DNA from 3 places in the Methylobacterium sp. D53M genome. Region 2 is predicted to be linked to each of the others. Evidence: predicted binding sites of a transcription regulator. Region 2 holds the regulator's gene; each other region holds the start of a gene.
The links. The regulator LexA, encoded in region 2, represses DNA repair genes until DNA is damaged. The targets are predictions, from matches to a motif close to TGTTCNNNNTGTGTTCNG.
Positions count from the first base shown of each region.

Region 1: a site for LexA is predicted at 2,722-2,739, ahead of ACLBYG_RS04965 (ATP-dependent helicase). Genes of this name have one in related genera too.
Region 3: a site for LexA is predicted at 2,562-2,579, ahead of recA (recombinase RecA). Genes of this name have one in related genera too.

Region 1 covers NZ_JBKFAL010000002.1:154,883-160,118, reverse strand. The annotation lists gene ACLBYG_RS04970 (AsmA protein) at 1-2,414, opposite strand, end outside; gene ACLBYG_RS04965 (ATP-dependent helicase) at 2,750-5,149, shown strand.
Region 2 covers NZ_JBKFAL010000003.1:275,481-280,716, reverse strand. The annotation lists gene ACLBYG_RS08770 (hypothetical protein) at 28-492, shown strand; gene fae (formaldehyde-activating enzyme) at 532-1,071, opposite strand; gene ACLBYG_RS08760 (hypothetical protein) at 1,402-1,617, shown strand; gene ACLBYG_RS08755 (hypothetical protein) at 1,636-2,085, opposite strand; gene lexA (transcriptional repressor LexA) at 2,335-3,063, shown strand; gene ACLBYG_RS08745 (ComEC/Rec2 family competence protein) at 3,057-5,236, opposite strand, start outside.
Region 3 covers NZ_JBKFAL010000010.1:3,155-8,390, forward strand. The annotation lists gene rpsS (30S ribosomal protein S19) at 1-71, shown strand, start outside; gene rplV (50S ribosomal protein L22) at 73-459, shown strand; gene rpsC (30S ribosomal protein S3) at 470-1,216, shown strand; gene rplP (50S ribosomal protein L16) at 1,228-1,641, shown strand; gene rpmC (50S ribosomal protein L29) at 1,654-1,869, shown strand; gene rpsQ (30S ribosomal protein S17) at 1,891-2,154, shown strand; gene recA (recombinase RecA) at 2,671-3,732, shown strand; gene ACLBYG_RS15735 (hybrid sensor histidine kinase/response regulator) at 3,856-5,236, opposite strand, start outside.

The DNA.
Region 1 (5,236 bases), on a different contig from region 2:
GCCCCCGGCGGAATCACCAGGGCGGCCGCGAGCTGCGGGATCGACAGCCGGTCGAGGGCGAGGCGGCCGTGCAGGGCACCGCCCGCCGACCGCAGCAGCGTCCCGTTCACCCCCGCGCCCGCGACCGTGCCGGCGAGCGCGGCGGCGGCCTCGCCCTGCTGCCGCGACAGCGTGACGGTGAGGTCAGCCGGCCACGCCCCCGGTGCCAGGGTCGCGGCGCCGGCCAGCGTCAGGAAGGGCGCCAGATCGGCCGTCTCGGCGCGGAGCGTGCCGCCGGTGGGGACGAAGTCGGGACCGACCAGAATCGGGCGGCCCGTGGCGAGGCGCAGGCCCGCGACCGTGCCGTTCGCCGTCAGGGCGAGGGTCTGGCCCTCCGGCCGCTCGGCTGTCAGGCGCAGCTCGGCAGGTTGCTGCAGGCCGGCGAGGTCGGCGCGGCCGAACCACGCCCCCGCCCGCGGCGCCGTGAGGGTGGCGGTGCCGCCCTCGATCCGCGTGCCGCGGCTCGCGAGCGTCAGGTCGAGGGTGCCACCGCCGGCGCTGCCCCGGGTCTGGGTCCGCAGGGCCGCGGCCGCGCCGCCCTCCCGGTCGAGGGTGACGGCGAGGTCGAGGGGCGCGTCCCGCAGGAAGGCGGGCAGCAGGCGGATCTCACCCACCCAGACCCGCTCGAGCAGGCCGAGCAGCGGCGCCGCCGCCGGCGCCTTGAGGCGCCCGGAGACGCGGCCGGTCCCGTCCGCGCCGATCTGCCCAGACAGCCGGGCGCTGGCGCCGGCGAGGTCGGCGACGTCGAGGCTGTCGACCGTCAGGCCGGCGCCGTCCGACTGGATCCGCGCAGCGATCGTGCCGGTGCCGGAGCCCGCGGTGCCGAACCGGACGTCCTTCGCTTCGAGCGTCAGGGCGAGGTCGGTGTCGCGCAGGGTGCCGAGGGTCGTCCCGAGGGGCGGCAGGCCGGCGATGTCGAGGCCGGTGGCGCGGATCTGGGCCTCGAACCGCCCGCGCTCGGTGCCCTCGGCGGCGGTGTAGCGGGCGTTCCCGGTGATCCGCGCCGGCCCGAGGCCGAGGCGCATGTTGCGCAGGGACAGGCCGGTCCCGGCGGCCGAAAGGTCGGCGGCGGCCTCGATCTTCCGCCCGTCGAGGAGCGCGACGAGCGGCCCCTCGGCGCCCAGGCGGCGCAGGTAGCGGCCGAGCGCCTCCGAGTCGGGGGCGGCGAGCGCCACCGGGCCGGAGAAGCGCAGCGGCGCCGTCTCGACCTGCCCGCTCGCCGTGACGGTGGACTCGGCCGGCCCGGTCACCGCGAAGCGGCGCAGCAGCAGGCCGCCGGCCCGCTCCAGGGTGCCGGTGATGGCGAGGTTCGACCACTCCTCGCCGCCCAGCACGGCGCTGCCCACCGTGAGGTCGAGGTCGAGCATGGCCGGCAGGCTGCCGGCCGAGCGCGGCAGGCCCCGGGCGATCAGGTTCTGCCCCTCCGCCGAGGCCAGGAAGGCGTCGAAGTCGAGGCGGCGGGCGTCCAGGGTCAGGCCGGCGCGCCACTGGCGCAGGTCGAGCCGGCCGGTGCCGCCGAGCCGCAGGGCCCGGCCGCCGGGGTCGACGGCGAGGTCGACGGCCTCGAAGCGCACCTGCGTGCCCCGGGCCTTGAAGGTGCCGGCCAGCGAGAACGGCAGGTAGGCGCCGGCCGCCTGGGTCGGCGGCCCGACGACGAGGCGGGCGGAGCCCTCGGCCTCGACCTGGGCGCCGCCGGATTCGGCGGGGACGAGGCCGAACCGCGCGTCCGCCTCGAAGCGCGGCGTCGCGTCGCCGCCGCCGGAGATCTTGGCGGCGAGGCGCCCGTCCGGTCCCGGCGTGCCGCTGACCGCCCGGAACGGGACGCCGCCGCTCGTCCCCTCGATCCGCCAGGGCCCGACCAGGGCCGGCGCCTGCAGGCGCAGGTCCTGGACGTAGAGCTGGTCGGTCCGCCCGGTGGCGGGGACCTGCGTGGTGACGAGGAACTGCTGGATGTGCAGGTTCTCGATGGCGAGGTCGCGGTCGCGCAGGGCCCCGCCGAAATCGGGCGGCAGCTTCAGCGTGTCCGGGCCGGCGACCGGGAGCTTGATCTCGGCCCGGCCGATCCGGGTCTCGGTGAAGCGGAACTCGCCCTTGAGGAGCGGCGCGAGGGCGATCTCGGCCTTGACGAACCGGGCATCCAGGCTCGGGCGGTCCGGATCGGCGCCGAGGTGGAGGCGGTCCACGCGCAGCCGCGGCGACGGCAGCAGGCGGACCTCGATCCGGCCGTCGGTCCGGACCGGAACGCCCAGGGACCGGGCGAGCGCCCGCTCGACGAGCCCGCGATGGGCCTGCCAGTCGACGAAGGGCGGGACCGCGAGCGCCGCCACGAGAACCAGGATGACGGCGCACGCCAGCGCGGTCAGAAGATCACGCAATGGTCCCGTTCCGCACCATCTCTGCGCGAGGCCGCGACCTCACCGGGCCGCCGTGCCCCGCGTGCCCCCGCGAGTCAGTCGCCACGGCCATAGCACGATAAGCCGCCGGGGGCGCCAGCGGCGATGCCACGGTCCCGAGCGGCGGTCGGGGCACGCGCGAGGTTCCTCGGGCATCCCGGGCCCGCGGCCTCCGGATCGCGCGGCCGGCCGCGGAGCGCGACGCGCCCGGAGGACGCGGATCACCCCGGCGCGGACAGCCGCGCTTCATGGCTCCGCGCCCCCGCCGCGGCGCGAACGGCCTCGACGCCGTTCGCGATTTGGTCCAGGGAAGCGGGATGCAGAACCGCCCGCATCCGCAACCCGCCGGGGACGGCGCGCCCGCCACGTCCATCGCTGCCCGCGCCATGGGTGCCCTCCGGCGCGACGCGGCCGCCTACCTCGAGGGCCTCAACCCCGAGCAGCGCCGCGCCGTCGAGACCACGGAGGGCCCGGTCCTGGTGCTGGCCGGGGCCGGCACCGGCAAGACCCGGGTGCTGACCACCCGCATCGCCCACCTGATCGCCACCAACCGGGCCCGCCCCTTCGACATCCTGGCGGTGACCTTCACCAACAAGGCCGCCCGGGAGATGAAGCACCGGATCGGCGCGCTGATCGGGCCGGCCGGCGAGGGCATGCCGTGGCTCGGCACCTTCCACGCCATCGGCACCAAGATCCTGCGCCGCCACGCCGAGCTGGTCGGGCTGAAATCCGACTTCACCATCCTCGGCACCGACGACCAGCTCCGGCTGATGAAGCAGGTCATCGCCGACCAGAACGTCGACGAGAAGCGCTGGCCGGCCCGCGCCCTGTCCCACGCCATCGACGGCTGGAAGAACCGCGGCCTCGGCCCCGAGCAGGTGCCCCCGGGCGAGGCCTCGGCCTTCGCGTTCGGCAAGGGCGGCGCCCTCTACACCGCCTACCAGGCCCGGCTCGCGACCCTGAACGCCGTCGATTTCGGCGATCTCCTGCTGCTCTGCCTCAAGCTCTGGCGGGAGAACCCCGACGTCCTGGCCAATTACCAGGACCGGTTCCGCTACATCCTGGTCGACGAGTACCAGGACACCAACGTCGCCCAGTACCTGTGGCTGCGCCTGCTGGCGCAGTCCCGGAAGAACATCGCCTGCGTCGGCGACGACGACCAGTCGATCTACGGCTGGCGGGGCGCCGAGGTCGACAACATCCTGCGCTTCGAGCACGACTTCCCGGGCGCGGTGGTGGTGCGGCTGGAGCGCAACTACCGCTCCACGGGCCACATCCTGGCCGCCGCCTCCGGGCTGATCGCAAGGAACGAGAGCCGCCTCGGCAAGACCCTGCGCACCGACGACGAGCCGGGCGAGCGCGTCACCGTGACGGGCGCGTGGGATTCGGAAGAGGAGGCGCGGATGCTCGCCGAATCGATCGAGTCCCTCCAGTCGAAGCAGCATCCCCTGTCGGAGATCGCCGTGCTGGTGCGGATCTCGGCGCAGATGCGCGAGATCGAGGACCGGTTCGTCCAGCTCGGGCTGCCCTACCGGGTCATCGGCGGCCCGCGCTTCTACGAGCGCGCCGAGATCCGCGACGCGCTGGCCTACCTGCGCGCCACCGTGAACGTCAGCGACGACCTCGCCTTCGAGCGGATCGTGAACACGCCCAAGCGCGGCCTGGGCGACGCCACCCTGCAGCAGCTCCACACCTACGGCCGCGCCAACCGGCTGCCTCTGCGCATCGCCGCCGCGCGCCTGTGCGAGACCGACGAGCTGAAGCCCCGGGTCCGCTCGACCCTGCGGGCGCTGACCGAGAGTTTCTCGCGATGGGCGCGGCTCGCGGAGACGCAGCCGCACAGCGAGGTCGCGCAGACCATCCTGGAGGAGTCCGGCTACACCGAGATGTGGCAGAAGGACCGCTCCGCCGACGCCGCCGGCCGGCTGGAGAACCTGAAGGAATTCGTCCGCTCCATGGAGGAGTTCCCCGACCTCGCGGCCTTCCTGGAGCACGTCTCCCTGGTGATGGAGGCCTCGGAGGCGGAGGGCGCCGAGCGGGTCTCGCTGATGACGCTCCACGCCGCCAAGGGGCTCGAGTTCGACACCGTGTTCCTCCCCGGCTGGGAGGACGGCCTGTTCCCGAACCAGCGGGCGCTCGACGAGAGCGGCCGGGCGGGCCTGGAGGAAGAGCGGCGCCTCGCCCATGTCGGGCTGACCCGGGCGCGCAAGCGCGCGAAGCTGTCCTTCGCGGTCAACCGGCGCATCCACGGCCTCTGGTCCTCGACCATCCCGTCCCGGTTCATCGACGAGCTGCCCGAGACGGCGGTCGACGTGGTCGAGGCCCCGGCGCACTTCTCCGCCGGCGCCTCGCGGTTCGACCGCAACCCGACGCCGTTCGGATCGAGCTACGGCACGCCGGGCTGGCAGCGCGCGCAGGCCAACACCGCGCCGGGCGGCCGGTCCGGGTTCGGATCAGGGTCCGGAAGCGGCTTCCGCTCGGCGGGCCCGGGCGGCCGGTCCGGGGGCCAGTCCGGCGGTCCCCGCCAGATCGAGGGCGAGCTGATCGCCAAGTCGACGGGCGCGCCCTCGGCCTTCCAGGGCGGCCAGCGGGTCTTCCACACCAAGTTCGGCCCCGGAACGGTCGCGGCGGTCGACGGCAACAAGCTGACCGTTGACTTCGACAAGGCCGGCCGGAAGATGGTCCTCGACAGCTTCGTCCAGGCCGGATCGAGCTAGTCCCGCCGACCAAGCCCGGACGTGTCAGGGCGGCAGGGTCGGCCGGCTTCGCCCGCGTGGGCGGGGAGGATCGCGACCGTGCCGGAT
Region 2 (5,236 bases):
GCCCCGCGCCGCGCGTAGAGTGCGGCGATGTCGAGCTTCGCCGTCCCGCGCCTCCTCCTCGCCGCCTGCGCGGCCCTGCCCCTCCTGGCGGAGGCCGCCCGGGCCGACAGCTGCGACGACCTCACCCGCCAGATCGCCGACGCGATCGGCGGCCGGGTCGGCAAGCGCGCCGGCCCCAGCATCGACATCCGCGTGGCCGGCCCGATCAAGTTCGACGTGACCTGCCGGGCCGAGCCGATCGTGCAGGCGACCTCCGCCGAGCCGAGCCCCTCGGCGACCTTCTTCCGCGACCTGTCGGTGGCCTCCGAGATCCTCGTCGGCCAACCGGCCGCGACCGTCGAGCCGATCATCGCCAGCGCCTACCGGACCGCGCTGGCGGAGCGGCGCAAGTCGTTCATCCAGCAGAACGGCTGGTCGGCCTCCTGCTACACCGACCCGGGCAGCAGCGCGATGCGGACCCTCTGCTCGGTGGGGCGCATCCCGCCGGGCTGAGGCGGACCTGAGCCGGCAGGATGCGTGGCCTGGGCCCGCTCAGTACTCGATCACGCCGTCGAGCGCGTAGTGCTTCACGGTCTTCCGGTTGGCGATCAGCTCGTCGACCGTCGGCTCGCCCTTGAGGGCGCGGGCGATGGCGAGTTTCGTGGCCTCGTAGTTGGTCCGGTAGAGGTCCTTCTGGTCGAGGTTGTCGTCCTCGGCGCATCGCTGATCGAGCCAGATCATGATGATCATGCACAGCTCGTCGAGCCCGTCCTTCGGCAGGATGCCCTCGATGATGCAGTCCACGATCGCGTCGCCGGTGGCGGCCTGGACCACGCCGCCGAGGAGCTCGGCATACTCGGCCGTGTGGATCGTGACCTTGGTGGTCATCATCGTGGCCGGGCGCACGAGCTGGTTGAGGTCGCGCACCACGAACATCCGCGTGTGGCCCTGGACCTGCCCCATCATCGACGCGAAGGCCTGACCGACCGGGCCGCGCACCGAGCCGATCAGCACCTCCGGCATGGCGTCGGTGTACTGGCCCTCGGCCGCCAGCACCGTGGCCTCGCCCGTGCGGAACCAGATCTCTTGCATGTTCGAACTCCACCTGATCGGAGCCCGCGGGAGACATCATCGGCGGCCTCGCGTCAATCGCCCCGAAGCCGGCCCCCATCCCGGCCGCCCCTGCCCTCGCCCGCGCCGCGGCGCGGGCGCAGCCCCGTGCCGCCCCGTGCCGCCCCGTGCCGCCGCGATGCGGCCGCCGGCATCCGCGACGGCGCGCATCTCCACCCCTGCGCGGCCTGTGGCCTTGAGGAACGCGGACAGGCGAGGCAGGGAAGACCGGAGCGCGGCTCCGGGAGCGGTCCCGGGCCTGGCCGTTCCGGTGGGCGCGCGGCGCCGTGCCGGGCATGCGGGAGGAACACGATGGCGGAGAGCACGGACCGGGGCTCCGGCTGGAGCCTTCAGGCGAGCGCCGTGCCCGACGGGGTGCGCCTGGAACTCGCCCTCGCCGACCTCGGCGGTGCGCCGGTCACCGCCGCGATCGTGCTCGACCGGACGGAGGCCCGGGCCTTCGCCCGCGCCCTGCTGGCCGCCGCCGGCGACGCCGCGGAGCGGACTTTCCCGAAGCCGGGCGCCTGAGGACGCGCCGCCGGCCGGTCAGCGCACGCCGAGGCCCGGATTGCGGCCCGGCAGGCGGGGGACCACGGTGCCGCGCTTCTCGATCGGCGCGTCGCAGGCGTAGGCGAACTCGGTCTTCAGCGGATCGAACACGGTCTCGCCGGTGATCCGGCAATCCTCGCGCACGGTCTCGTCGAGATAGGCCCGGGCGGCGGTGCGGAAGCGCTTCACCCGGGTGGCGCCCGGCTCCGGATCGATCCGGACCTCGCTCAGGTTGCAGCCGGTATACTCGCGCAGGGCGTTGGACACGATCAGCATCCGGCGCAGCTGCCGGTTGTCGTAGACCTCGTAGGGCTCCTTGCAGCCGATCGTGACGACCTGGGGAGTGAGCGCCACGTAGTTCCGCGAGATGTAGGAGAAGCCGGTGGTGCAGCCGGCGAGGCCGAGGGCGGCGAGGCCGAGGGGCAGCAGAGCTGCGGGTCGTCGCATCCTCGTCATTCCAAGAGGGTCCCAGCCCGCGCCCCGGATCCGCCGCCTTCCCGGCGGGGCGCCGCGATGCATTGAAACGGCTCCGCTTGCGCCGTCAATGCGTTTCTCGACCTTCTCCCGCGGGCGCGCCGCGGAGCGCCGGGCCGAGCGGTGCCGCTCTTGCGGAACACTTGCGGAACGTTTAACCTGTTCGTGATTTGTTTCGGAGACCGTCACGTGGCGGTCCGCCAAGCCGCGAGTCCCCCGTCGATGCTCACGCGCAAGCAGCTGGACCTCCTGCGATTCATCCAGAGCCGGATGCAGGAATGCGGTGTCCCGCCGTCGTTCGACGAGATGAAGGATGCCCTCGATCTCAAGTCGAAATCCGGCATCCACCGGCTGATCACGGCGCTCGAGGAGCGCGGCTTCCTCCGGCGCCTCCCGAATCGGGCGCGCGCCATCGAGGTGATCCGGATCCCCGAGAGCCTGACCCAGGCCGCTCCGGCGACTCAGGCCCCCGCCGAGCCGCGCCGCTTCACGCCGAGCGTGGTCGAGGGCGGTAAGTCCAAGCAGCCGCCGGCCCCGGCGAGCACGCGGATGATCGACGAGTCCGGCCGCGCCATCTCGATCCCGGTCATGGGCCGGATCGCGGCCGGTACGCCCGTCTCGGCGATCCAGAACCAGAGCCACGCCATCACCCTGTCGCCGGACTTCGTGGCCGGCGGCGAGCACTACGCCCTCGAGGTGCGCGGCGACTCGATGGTCGAGGCGGGCATCCTGGACGGCGACCTCGTGGTCATCCGCAAGCAGGAGACGGCCAATACCGGCGACATCATCGTGGCGCTGATCGACGACGAGGAGGCGACGCTCAAGCGCCTGCGCCGCCGCGGCTCGTCGATCGCCCTCGAGGCCGCCAACCCGGCCTACGAGACCCGCGTGCTCGGGCCCGACCGGGTCCGGATCCAGGGCCGCCTCGTGAGCCTCGTCCGCCGCTACTGAAGCGGCTCGGCCGGCGCGTCGTCGGGGGCGAGGTCTCCGCCCGGCGCGGCGTCGGCCTCCGGCGTCGCGGCGACCCCGTCCTCCGCGGGGCGGTCGCCCGGCTCCGCGGTGACCGGCCGCGGCGGTCCCGGCCCGCGCCCGGCGGCCGGCCGCCAGGGCACGGCGCGGCCGTCGTCCCGGGCGTAGCGCGCGGCGAAGCCGTCGCCGTCGGTCCGGAGGGCCACGGCCCCGCGGGCGGCGAGGACGCGCCGGTCGATCACCAGCGGCCCCGTGCAGGTGGGCGGCGCCGCGAGGCCCGTGATCAGCACCGCGGCGCGGGCGCAATCCTCCGGGAAGGCCCGCCGGTCCCGGACCAGGGCGACCGCCCGCCCGTCCGGCAGCCGGGCGGTGCAGCCGAGCCGGTCGCAGCGCCCGCTGCCCGACCGGACGATCAGCGCCGCGGGCCGCCGCCCGTCGCCGTCCGCCTTCAGCCACTGCTCGAGGACGAAGCCCGAGGGTCTGCCGAGGGCCGCAAGCCGCCCGTCCGGGCCCCGCACCGCGGCCCCCGCGCCCTGCCGGTCGACGTAGAGGTCGTAGTGGTCGGGCCGGGCCGCGAGGACGAGCCCGAGCAGGACCGGCGGCACGGCGAGCCAGCGCAGGCGCGAGGCCGGCAGCGTCCCCAGCAGCAGGCCGGCGGTCAGCAGGGCGAGCGCCCCGGCGCCGAAGGCCGGCAGCACCAGGACCGCCCGTTCGAACCCGGCGATCCAGTCCGAGATCGCCAGCATCCCGGCCACCGCCTGCCCCATCAGCCACCAGACCGGCCGGTCGAGGGCGAAGGGATAGGCGAGGCAGCCGATCACCGCGGCGGGCATCACCGCCAGGGAGACGAGCGGCAGGGTCAGGGCGTTGCCGACGAGGCCGAAGGGCTGGACCGTCTGGAAGTGGTAGGTGGCGAAGGGGGCCGTCGCGACCTGCGCCACCAGGGTCGTGGCCAGGGTCCCGGTGATCGCCGACAGGCCGGTCCCGACGAGCCGCCCGATCCGCCCGGCCCCCGGGCGCACGAGCAGCCGCCCGTCGATCAGCCGCGCGCAGGCGATCAGCCCGGCCACGGCGCCGAAGGACATCTGGAAGCTCGGGCCGAGCAGGCCCTCCGGCTCCCGGGCGAGCGCGATCAGCGCCGCGAGGGCGAGGTTGCGCATCGACAGGGCCGGCCGGTCCACCAGGATCGCGCCCAGCATGATCAGGGTCATGATCAGCGAGCGCTCGGCCGCGATGTCCCAGCCCGAGAAGGCGCAGTAGGCGGTGACGCCGACCATGGCGAAGCCGGCCGCGATCTTCTTGATCGGCCAGAGGAGCGCGCAGAGCGGCACCGCGGCGAGGAGCGCCCGCACCAGCCAGAACACCACGCCGGCGGCCAGCACCATGTGGAGGCCCGAGATCGACACCACGTGGTAGATGCCGGCGGCGCGGAGCGCGTCGTTGGTGGCCGGCCCGATGAGGCCGCGCTTGCCCGTCACCAGGGCCGCCGCCACCGCGCCCGCCTGGCCGCCGGCGGCCTCTGCGATCCGGCGCGTGAGCCCGTTGCGCGCCGCGTCGAGCGCAGCGGCGAGCCGCAGGCCCAGCGGCGGCGGCCCGGACGGTTCCCGGACGGTGACGGTGCCGATCAGCGAGCCCACCGCGCCGATCCCCTGGAAATAGGCGTCCCGGGCGAAGTCGTAGCCGCCGGGCCGGGCCGCCTCCGGGGGCGGCAGCAGCCGGGCCGTGGCGGCGACGCCGTCCCCGGGACGCGGAATCGGCGTCTTCCGGAACGAGACCCGGACCCGGGCGGGCCGCGCCTCCGGCGCGAGGCCGGCGAAGCTCTCCACCCGGATCACCAGCCGGGCGCCGACCTCGCGCTCGTCCAGGGCCTCGACCGTTCCGACGAGCGGGCCGATCGTGGTGCGGGTGAGGATCGGTGCGGCGACCTGCGAGACCCGCCAGGTCGCCGCCGCGAAGCCGAGGAACGCGGCCGCCACCGCGAGCGCCGCCGCCAGGGCCGCCGGCCGCGCGCCGAGGACGGGGACCGGCGCCAGCGCGAGGCCGGCCGCGATCAGGGGGGCGGCGAGGCTCGGCGCGCCGTCGGCCGCCGCGAAGTAGACCAGGATCCCGCCGCCGAAGGCCACCGCCAGCCAGGGGAACAGCCGGCGCTGCTCGG
Region 3 (5,236 bases), on a different contig from region 2:
AGTTCGGCGAGTTCTCGCCGACCCGCACCTTCCCGGGCCACGCGGCCGACAAGAAGGCGAAGAGGCGCTGAGATGGGCAAGCAAGCCACCCCCCGCGCGCTCCCCGAGAACGAGGCGAAGGCCGTCGCGCGCATGCTGCGCGTCAGCCCGCAGAAGCTCAACCTCGTGGCGCAGATGATCCGCGGCAAGAAGGTCGACACGGCGCTCGCCGAGTTGCAGTTCTCGCGCAAGCGGATCTCGACCGAGGTCAAGAAGTGCCTCGAGAGCGCCATCGCCAACGCCGAGAACAACCACGACCTGGACGTCGACGACCTCGTCGTGTCCCAGGCCTTCGTGGGCAAGGCGCTGGTTCTCAAGCGTTTCCACGCCCGCGCCCGCGGCCGCGGCGCGCGCATCCTGAAGCCCTTCTCGAACCTCACCATCGTGGTTCGCGAAGTCCGCCAAGCCGAAGCGGCTTGAGGAGGATCTGATGGGTCAGAAAGTCAACCCGATCGGTCTCCGGCTCGGCATCAACCGGACCTGGGATTCCCGCTGGTTCGCCAACAAGGGCGACTACGCGAAGCTCATGCACGAGGACGTCGCGATCCGCGCCGCCCTCATGAAGCAGCTCAAGCAGGCGGCGGTCTCCAAGATCGTCATCGAGCGCCCGCACCGGAAGTGCCGGGTCACCATCCACTCGGGCCGTCCGGGCGTGGTGATCGGCAAGAAGGGCGCGGACATCGAGAAGCTGCGCAAGCTCGTCGGCACGATGACCAAGGCCGACGTGACCATCAACATCGTCGAGGTGCGCAAGCCCGAGATCGACGCCACCCTGGTGGCCGACTCGATCGCCCAGCAGCTCGAGCGCCGCGTCGCCTTCCGGCGCGCCATGAAGCGGGCCGTGCAGTCGGCCATGCGTCTGGGCGCCGAGGGCATCCGGATCAACTGCTCGGGCCGTCTCGGCGGCGCCGAGATCGCCCGCCAGGAATGGTACCGCGAGGGGCGCGTCCCGCTGCACACGCTGCGCGCCGACGTCGACTACGGCACCGCTACGGCGTTCACGACCTACGGGACCTGCGGCATCAAGGTGTGGGTGTTCAAGGGCGAGATCCTCGAGCACGACCCGATGGCCCAGGACAAGAAGGCCCAGGAAGAGGGCGGCCGCTCTGGCGGACGCCGTGAGCGCGATGGCGAGGGCGGCCGCGAGCGCGGACGCCGCGAGCGCGAGCACGCGTAAGGTAGGAAGCCATGCTGCAACCGAAAAAGACCCGCTTCCGCAAGCAGTTCAAGGGCCGCATCCACGGTGCGGCCAAGGGCGGCTTCGAGCTGAACTTCGGCCAGTTCGGCCTGAAGGCGGTGGAGCCCGAGCGCGTCACCGCCCGCCAGATCGAGGCGGCCCGCCGCGCGATCACCCGCGAGATGAAGCGCCAGGGCCGCGTCTGGATCCGGGTGTTCCCGGACGTCCCGGTGTCGTCGAAGCCGACCGAGGTCCGCATGGGCTCCGGTAAGGGCGCCCCGGATTACTGGGCGGCCCGGGTCCATCCCGGCCGGATCATGTTCGAGGTCGACGGCGTTGCCGAGAACATCGCCAAGGAGGCGCTCCGCCTCGGCGCCGCGAAGCTCCCGATCCGCACGCGGGTCGTCCAGCGCATCGCCGACTGAACGGAGGATATCGTGAAGTCGACCCAGAGACTGTCTGATCTGAAGGCGCTGTCGCCGGATCAGCTGAATGACGAGCTGATCAACCTCAAGAAGGAGCAGTTCAACCTGCGCTTCCAGGGGGCCACCGGCCAGCTCGAGAACGTCGCCCGCGTCCGCGAGGTCCGTCGCGACATCGCCCGTGTCCGGACTCTGCAGCGTTCCAAGACGCTGCAGCAGGCCAAGGGCTGAGGCGGGTTTTAGGAGACAACCATGCCGAAGCGCATCCTTCAGGGCACCGTCGTCAGCGACAAGGGTGAGAAGACCATCGTGGTGAAGGTGGAGCGCCGCTTCACGCACCCGGTGATGAAGAAGACCGTGCGGCGGTCGAAGAACTACCACGCGCACGACGAGGGCAACGTCGCCAAGGTCGGGCAGACGGTGTTCATCGAGGAGTGCCGTCCGTTCTCCAAGACCAAGACCTGGAAGCTGGTCGAGGGCGAGGCCGCCCAGGCCGAGGCCGGCGAGGCCGCCTGATCCCGGGATCCCGGCGGCTGCGGTCTCCGCGTCCGCCAGACTCTCGCCCGCGGCGTCGCGGGATGGTGCCTCCTCTGGGGTGACCATCCCGGGGATGCCCGGCGACCGGTACGACGAACGCCCGGACGCAATTCGACTCGCGAGAGCCGGATTCGTGCCGGGCGTCGTCGTTTTCGGCCGCATGTCTGGCGGTTGGGTCCCGGTCGCCGGCGGGCCGAGCCTGGTGCGGGACCGCGGGAGGCGTCGCCATTGCGGCTGGCGGCCGTCCCGTCCGGCGGGTTGTGTCGGCATTCGTACGGGGCCTGGCGGCCGATTACCGGATTGGATTGCTGTCGCGGGGCATCCGGGTGTCGAGCCGGGATTTCGTGACTTGCGTGCAGCAAAACCGCGTTCCGGCCTTGCTGGTGGAGAACAAAACGGGTACATGGAGGCGGTGGCGACGCGCGTTGTGAACTGCGTCCAACCCCTTCATAAGGAGCCCGCCAGATGGCCCAGCCCGCATTGAAAGTGGTCGACATGCCCCCGGTGGACAAGGACAAGTCCAAGGCGATCGACGCCGCCCTGTCTCAGATCGAGCGCGCCTTCGGCAAGGGCTCGATCATGCGGCTCGGCAAGAGCGACAAGGTCCAGGAGGTCGAGACCGTCTCGACCGGCTCGCTGGGCCTCGACATCGCGCTGGGCGTCGGCGGCCTTCCCCGTGGCCGCGTGATCGAGATCTACGGTCCCGAATCGTCCGGCAAGACGACGCTGGCGCTCCACACGATCGCGGAGGCCCAGAAGAAGGGCGGCGTCTGCGCCTTCGTGGATGCCGAGCACGCCCTCGACCCGGTCTACGCCCGCAAGCTCGGCGTGAACCTCGACGACCTGCTGATCTCTCAGCCCGACACGGGTGAGCAGGCGCTCGAGATCACCGACACGCTGGTGCGCTCGGGCGCCATCGACGTGCTGGTGGTCGATTCGGTGGCCGCGCTGACCCCGCGGGCCGAGATCGAGGGCGAGATGGGCGAGAGCCAGCCGGGCCTCCAGGCCCGCCTGATGAGCCAGGCCCTGCGCAAGCTGACCGGCTCGATCTCGCGCTCGAACTGCATGGTCATCTTCATCAACCAGATCCGGATGAAGATCGGCGTCATGTACGGCAGCCCCGAGACGACCACGGGCGGCAACGCCCTGAAGTTCTACGCCTCGGTGCGCCTCGATATCCGCCGCATCTCGACGCTCAAGGACCGCGACGAGGCGATCGGCAATCAGGTTCGCGTCAAGGTGGTGAAGAACAAGGTCGCGCCGCCCTTCAAGCAGGTCGAGTTCGACATCATGTTCGGCGAGGGCGTGTCGAAGGTCGGCGAGCTGATCGACCTCGGCGTGAAGGCCGGGATCGTCGAGAAGTCGGGCGCCTGGTTCTCGTACAACAGCCAGCGCCTCGGCCAGGGCCGCGAGAACTCGAAGGGCTTCCTGCGCGACAACCCGAAGATCGCGGCCGAGATCGAGGGCTCGATCCGGCAGAATTCCGGTCTGGTCGCCGAGAAGATCCTTGAGAACGCCGCGCCGACGGCGGACGATCTCGACGAGGGCGAGGCCTAGGCCGCGCCGCCGCGGGCCGGCGACGGCGCGCGGCGGACCTGGCGACGTTCGAAGATGCGCGGCCCCGGAGTCTCTCCGGGGCCGCTCTTCGTTGAGCGACGGTGACCGGACGCGGCGGGCCGGTCAGTCCGCCATCGTCTTCTTCACGGTCTCGACGAGCTGCTTCAGGCTGAAGGGCTTGGGCAGGAAGTTGAAGGTCTCGCCCTCGGGCAGGTTCTTGCGGAACGCGTCCTCGGCGTAGCCGGACACGAAGATCACCTTCAGGTCGGGCTGATGCTTGCGCACCTCCCGCAGGAGCGTCGGGCCGTCCATCTCGGGCATGACCACGTCGGAGACGACGAGATCGATGGTCTGCGCGCCCTCGCGGACGATCGCCAGGGCCTCGAGGCCCGAGGCCGCCTCCAGCACCGTGTAGCCGCGGGCCGAGAGCGCCCGGCTGTTGACCGCCCGCACCGGGTCCTCGTCCTCGACGAGCAGGATGGTCCCCTGCCCCGTATGATCGGCGGCGGGCTTGCGCGGCGCCGGCTTGTCGACCTTGGCGGGCGGCGTCTCCCCCTTCGGCACAGCGGCGTCGCCGCCCGCGGCCGGCGCGGTGACCGGCTTGGCGTCCGACCCGGAATCGGGATGGGCGGTGGTGGAAGCCGGCGCGAGCGGCTCCGCGCGCGGCAGTGCCGGCTCGGCCGCCGCGACCGGCACCTCCTCGGGCTCCGCCACGGGCACGTGACGCGGCAGGTAGATGCGGAAGGCCGTGCCCTCCCCGACCTTCGACTGGACGTCGATGGTGCCGCCGGACTGCTTGACGATGCCGAACACCGTCGAGAGCCCGAGGCCGGTGCCCTTGCCGATCTCCTTGGTGGTGAAGAACGGCTCGAAGATCTTCTCCATCAGCTCGGGCGGGATGCCCTGGCCGGTGTCGCGCACCTCGATCAGCACGTGGTCGCCCGCCGGCGCCCCGCCGCGCCCCTCCGCACCGGCGGCCGCCCCCGGATCGGAGACGTTCTCGGTACGGATCATCAGCTTGCCGCCCTCCGGCATGGCGTCGCGGGCGTTGACCGCGAGATTGACGATCACCTGCTCGAACTGGTTGACGTCGGCCTTCACGGGCCAGACCTCGCGGCCGTGCTTCAGCTCCAGCGCGACGCGCTCGCCGAGGAGCCGCTTGAGGAGGAGGGTCAGCTCGGAGAGCGCCTCCCCGACATTCATCACCTCCGGGCGCAGCGTCTGCCGGCGGGAGAACGCCAGGAGCTGGCGGACGAGGCCCGCCGCCCGGTTGGCGTTCTGCTTGATCTGCATGATGTCCTGGAAGGCCGGGTCGGTCGGCCGGTGGCTCGCGAGCAGCAGGTCCGAGTAGCCGATGATCGCCTGCAGGACGTTGTTGAAGTCGTGCGCGATGCCGCCGGCGAGCTGGCCGACCGCGTTCATCTTCTGGGCCTGGGCGACCTGCTGCTCCAGCTGGCGCTGCGCCGTCGTGTCGAGGGCGTAGAGGATCACCCGCTCGGCCTCG